Regions from separate parts of the Mahella australiensis 50-1 BON genome, predicted to be linked through region 1. Evidence: riboswitches for the same ligand, from Rfam matches in the RefSeq annotation. Region 1 holds a riboswitch; the other holds the start of a gene.
What was found. Region 1 has a riboswitch for cyclic di-AMP ahead of MAHAU_RS00030 (C40 family peptidase). Riboswitches for the same ligand answer to the same signal wherever they lie in the genome.
Positions count from the first base shown of each region.

Region 2: it holds a riboswitch for cyclic di-AMP, as region 1 does, so the genes downstream of both, dapB (4-hydroxy-tetrahydrodipicolinate reductase) here and MAHAU_RS00030 (C40 family peptidase) in region 1, are expected to answer to the same signal.

Region 1 covers NC_015520.1:5,332-8,508, forward strand. The annotation lists gene gyrB (DNA topoisomerase (ATP-hydrolyzing) subunit B) at 1-834, shown strand, start outside; cyclic di-AMP (ydaO/yuaA leader) riboswitch at 1,010-1,144, shown strand; gene MAHAU_RS00030 (C40 family peptidase) at 1,161-2,075, shown strand; gene gyrA (DNA gyrase subunit A) at 2,182-3,177, shown strand, end outside.
Region 2 covers NC_015520.1:1,801,270-1,804,446, forward strand. The annotation lists gene dapB (4-hydroxy-tetrahydrodipicolinate reductase) at 403-1,257, opposite strand; cyclic di-AMP (ydaO/yuaA leader) riboswitch at 1,387-1,525, opposite strand; gene MAHAU_RS08510 (NifU family protein) at 1,666-1,887, opposite strand; gene leuS (leucine--tRNA ligase) at 1,988-3,177, opposite strand, start outside.

The sequences.
Region 1 (3,177 bases):
TTGAGCACTTATTTTGAAGAACATCCGTCCGTAACCAAGATCATAATAGAAAAAGCCATAAGCGCATTTCGAGCGAGAGAGGCCGCCCGCAAAGCGCGTGAGCTTACCAGGCGCAAGAGCGCGCTGGAAAGCGTATCGATGCCGGGTAAATTGGCTGATTGCAGCGAGAGAGATCCGAAGCTGTGCGAGATATTTTTAGTGGAAGGCGATTCGGCAGGTGGGTCGGCCAAGCAAGGCCGTGACAGGCGTTTCCAGGCTATACTGCCTTTGCGTGGTAAGATATTGAATGTAGAAAAAACGCGTTTGGACAGGATATTGTCCAATGAAGAGATAAAAGCCATGATAACGGCTTTTGGAGCGGGTATAGGCGAGGACTTCGATATATCAAAGCTACGGTACGAGCGCATAATATGCATGACGGATGCCGATGTGGACGGCAGCCATATAAGAACACTGTTGCTTACGTTCTTTTATAGATATATGCGTCCATTATTGGAAAATGGCAACGTGTATATAGCGCAGCCGCCGTTATACAAGGTTGAGAAGGGTAAAAAAGAGTATTATATATACTCGGACAGGGAATTGGAACAATTGTTGACCAGGATAGGGCGTGATGGGATAACAGTGCAAAGATATAAGGGACTCGGCGAGATGGATCCGGTACAGTTATGGGATACTACCATGGATCCGGCTAAACGTACCATGTTGAAAGTATCCATAGAGGATGCCATAGCTGCAGATGAGATATTTACCATACTTATGGGCGATAATGTGGAGCCGCGCAGGGAATTTATAGCCAGCAACGCACATCTTGTGAAAAACCTCGATATATAGACCGGGCAATTGCCCGGTTAATTTTTTATTAATCTGTGTAATAATTTCTTAATATTTGCTTAATAATTAGTAAAACGTACAATACGTGAGATAAATGAAGATAATCGACTTAAACGACCGGATTTGAGCTTTGACGAGCTATAAACGGAGTAATATAATAATATGCGTTGAGTAAAAAAACGACTGGCTGAATCCCTGCCTATAGCAGGGTACGGGGGAACTTTTGGTGGGGTGAATCCTTTTAATAGGTAGGGAATCCTTCGTTCCCGAACCCGTCAACTAACCTCGGAAGCGAAATAACGTAGGAGGAGTTGTGTTCAACGCAAATGAATGATTATAAGAAAGCTGTGGCGGCAGCTATTATAAGCGCAGGTTTTATTTTCAGCAGCGTTTTTGGTACAAGCGCTATGGCTGCATCACAAGGTACAGTGACCGGAAGCGGCGTTCGCCTTCGATCCAAGCCAAGTACATCTTCGAGTATATTGACCAACGCTTATAAAGGCGATAAAGTTACGGTAAAAGATAAAAGTGGCAACTGGTACAATGTGGTTTTTAACGGCAAGGCAGGATGGATGTCTGCGGATTACATAAAGATATCATCGGGTAGTATTGCAACGGCATCTCGTGGGAATACTGCGGTAGCTCCAGGCTGGGTAACAGCCAACGGCGGTTTAATACTGCGTAAATCTCCGAGCACATCGGGCGCAAGAATAACGGTTATGCCCAAAGGAAGCCAAGTGACTGTATTATCTGAGGAAAATGGTTGGAGTCAGGTGAAATACGGCAATTATAGCGGATGGGCATCTTCGAAGTACATAACGAAAACCAAGCCTGTTTCTAATGTTACATCTTCATCGCGTTCATCTTCGATTTCATCGCAGATAGTAGCTTTTGCCGAACAGCAATTGGGCAAGCCCTATGTGCATGGTGCGGCAGGGCCGAACGCTTTCGATTGTTCGGGTCTTACATATTATATATACAAAAAATTCGGATATTCCATACCACGTACATCTGACGGTCAGGGTTTCGGCAGCTATGCCCCCACCGTGGCCAAAAGCGATTTGCAGCCCGGTGATTTGATAGTATTCAAGAGCAGCGGCAGCGGTTATCATATGGGTATATACATAGGCGGCAATGAGTTTATACATTCACCAAATCCTGGTCGCAAGGTAGCAATAAATAGCTTAAATGAGTCATGGTATAAGAGCCATTACATACAAGCTAAAAGGGTTGTAAGATAAGAAGTATAATAGCAAAGCGGTGAGCGATGATCAAAGCTCGCCGCTTTTTTATGCGAAAATATGATATAATATATAGAAGAGTATGCAAACATATGGAGGAATATAGATGCCCGAAGAAGAACAAACAAAGGTTATAGAGGTAAATCTCGAAGAAGAGATGAAACATTCATACATAGATTATGCTATGAGCGTCATAGTGGGTAGAGCACTGCCTGATGTGCGCGACGGTTTAAAACCGGTGCACCGTCGCATACTTTATGCTATGAACGAATTGGGGCTGATGCCCGATAAGCCATACAGAAAATCGGCCAGGATAGTCGGTGACGTGCTCGGAAAGTATCATCCGCACGGCGAAGCTGCGGTTTACGATAGCATGGTGCGTATGGCACAGGATTTCAGCATGAGATATCCATTAGTAGACGGACATGGCAACTTCGGATCAATAGACAATGATCCTCCGGCGGCTATGCGTTATACCGAGGCACGCCTATCGCGTCTGGCTATGGAGATGCTCACCGATATAGATAAAGAAACCGTCGACTTTATACCGAATTTCGATGAAACACTAAAAGAACCGGTTGTATTGCCTTCGCGTTTTCCCAACCTTCTGGTCAACGGTTCAGCCGGTATAGCTGTGGGCATGGCCACCAATATACCGCCGCACAATCTTAAAGAAACCATAGATGCGGCTATAAAGGTAATAGATGATCCCGATATATCCATAGACGAATTGATGAAAACACTTAAAGGGCCGGATTTCCCTACCGGCGGCATTATAATGGGAAGAGACGGGATAAAACAGGCATATCATACCGGTCGCGGCAGAATAAAGGTAAGGGGAAAAACATCTATAGAACCTTTACCCGGCGGAAGATCGCGCATAATAGTAACCGAGATACCATATCAGGTCACCAAGGCTGATCTCGTTGTACAGATAGCTAATTTGGTAAAAGATAAAAAGATAGACGGAATAGCTGATATAAGGGACGAATCCGATAAAGAGGGCATGCGCATCGCCATAGATTTAAAGCGGGATGTAAACCCAAATGTCGTGTTAAATCTGTTATATAAGCATACGCGCCTGGAAGATACATTCGGCATC
Region 2 (3,177 bases), 1.3 Mb from region 1:
AACGTAAACAAATGCATTTACTCATATAGCCGCATTTAACTGATTATATATTAAGGATATAATGAGTTAAATGCATAATTTTAATCTAAAACTTGCATAAAAGGGTTAAAATTAAGCGCCTCATCAGAACATACTCAAATGTTCTAATGACGCGCCGAACAAATCTATCTCTGCGCACTTGATCACGCCATTGTGTTCAAGTAATAATATTTTAACATGCAAAACGTAGAAATGCAAATATTTTTTTCAGACTTCTGCAATTCGTAATATATAACTGAAACGGGTGATATAAAGCGAGGTATATATGCCAAGCCTGTAGCAGGCATAGGCTTTATATCATTGCACGCGCTGAATTTGTTATATTACGAATTACAGTTCAGGCTTTTTAGGGTACGTTTGCCATTATGCGTGTGAATCCCTCTGCTTATTGGCAAATCGTTCCAACGCCTCCTCAAGATTCAAAACATCGGCCATATCATAAACGCCCTTTCGTCCGACAATAAATTTAGCTGCTTTAATAGCCCCTTTGGCAAATGCAGAGCGAGTAAAAGACTGATGCATTATCTCCACGCTATCTTCGTCGCTGGCAAACATTACCTTATGTACGCCAACTATACCACCGGCCCTGAGAGAATGTATGGGTATAATATTCGCTCCCCTTAAAGATATGGCGTCATTCTCAGTTAATATCTTAACACTATCCTCTATACCCCGCCCTTCGGATATGCTTTCCGCTATTTTTATAGCCGTACCGGATGGTATATCCTTTTTATCTTTAAAATGCTCTTCTATTATTTCTACATCATAATCATCCAATAATTGAGCTGCAATTTTGCACAAAAACTGTAACACATTTACACCAAGCGTAATATTAGGTGCTATAACCATACCTACCTTGTTTTGAACGGCTATGCTCCGAAGTTTCTGAAATTGTATATCGGTAAATCCTGTAGTTGCTATTACTGCATTTATCTTATTGCGTGCTAGCACTGTTGCATTCGTTATGCAAGCCTCTGGATTAGTGAAGTCTATCGCTACGTCAGGTTTAAAAATCCTTAATCCTTCATTTAGCAAGTTGCTGCCCATTACTTTTATGCCTGTCTCAGATATGCCTAATAGAGTTCCCACATCCTGTCCTATCTTATCACTGCCGGGCCTGCAAACGGCCATAACCAATTGAATATCCTTTCTCCCTATCATGTTCTTCGCTACTATCTTACCAGTTCTACCTAAACCTATCATACATGCTTTAACCATCTCTTACCTCCTTAAAATGACATTATTTGGACTTAAACATCGAATTTATATCCATATTATTACATCTAATGAGGAAAAATAAAACCGTGGAGTCAACCACGGCTTTATTATCATATAATCATATCACCGTTCACTCCCTTTCAACGCTTACGAGGTTAGCTGACAGGCTCGAGCTGAAAGAGTTGCTCTATCCTTTCGGAATACGCCTCATATTATCCTAATGGGTCCCCCGTTTTCCTATATTCAGGAAATTAAGCGAATCAAACTTGAGATGTTTATATTTTAATATTTTTCAGTGCTGATGTCAAGCAAATGTTACCTATAATTGGTATGGAAAGTCTTATATTATAGCCATAACATAAGTCCGAAAAAGGCGTTGCTATATGCAACGCCTTTTTAGTATGAGTCTTATACAGCCACTACTTCTTTTACCTCAGGTACGCTCTCTTTAAGCGTTTCCTCTATACCCTGTTTCAATGTCATCAGAGCAAACGGGCATGCGCCGCAAGCCCCGGTCAATTTGACCTTTACTACACCGTCACTTGCCACATCGACTAATTCCACATCGCCACCGTCAGCCTTTAAAGCCGGGCGTATTTTTTCCAATGCTGCTTCTACTTTTTCTTTCATAGGATTTATCCTCCTCTGCATAAAATAATCGGTCAGCATATATCGCTATATCGCTGTATGGGTATTATATCATACAAAACCTATCATTTCAATTATATTTTTATCTCACAACAATATTTACCAACTTATCCGGCACAGACACAACCTTTATGATGTTTTTATCAGCTATAGACGCCGCTACCTTAGACGACTGCATAGCCAGGATTTTCATTTTGTCCTCATCGGCCCCGGCAGGCATCATAACCTTATCGCGCACCTTGCCATTTACTTGCACCACCACCTCTACCTGCTGTTTTACCAGGGCATCGGCATCGTATATCGGCCATGCTTGCAGGTAAAGCGGAGCACCATGACCCGTCCTATGCCACATTTCCTCGGAAATATGTGGTACAAACGGAGCCAACAACAACAACAACGTTTCTACGGCTTCCATCATAACAGTCGATGGACTATCAGCAGTATCACTCTGATACATGGCATTAACCATTTCCATTATAGCACTTATAGCGGTATTGAAGTTATAGCGTTCGGCTATATCATCGCTGACCTTCTTTATAGTGTAGTTTATGATATAGCGCAACTCTTTATCCCCATCGCTTATTAAATCGGTTTCAGGCTTTCCATTTTCTACCCACTCTTTTACAGCATCGGCATATTGATCCACCAATCTCCATACGCGGTTCAAAAAGCGAAAGCATCCTTCTACGCTTTGATCGCTCCATTCCAAATCCCTTTCGGGTGGCGCGGCAAACAGTATAAACAGGCGTGCCGTATCCGCACCGTATTTATCCACTATGTCTTCCGGGCTTACTATATTGCCTTTGGATTTGGACATCTTGGAACCATCCTTGAGCACCATACCTTGGGTCAACAAATTGACAAATGGCTCATTCACATCTACTAGCCCCAAATCATGCAATACTTTGGTAAAGAAGCGCGAATATAAAAGATGAAGTATTGCGTGCTCTACGCCGCCCACGTATTGATCCACCGGCATCCAATATGATGCCTTCTCTTTGTTGAATGCCTCTTTATCATTCCTCGGATCGGTGTAGCGCAAATAATACCATGAGGAACATACAAATGTGTCCATGGTATCGACTTCACGCCGTGCTGGACCGCCGCATATGGGACATTTGGTATTCACGAAGCTTTCTGATGTAGTAAGCGGCGATTGGCCTGTCCCTGTAAATACTACATCGGTAGGCAGCATAACCGGCAATTGGTCCTCGGGCACTGGCACCTCGCCGCATTTTTCGCAATACACTATCGGTATAGGCGCACCCCAGT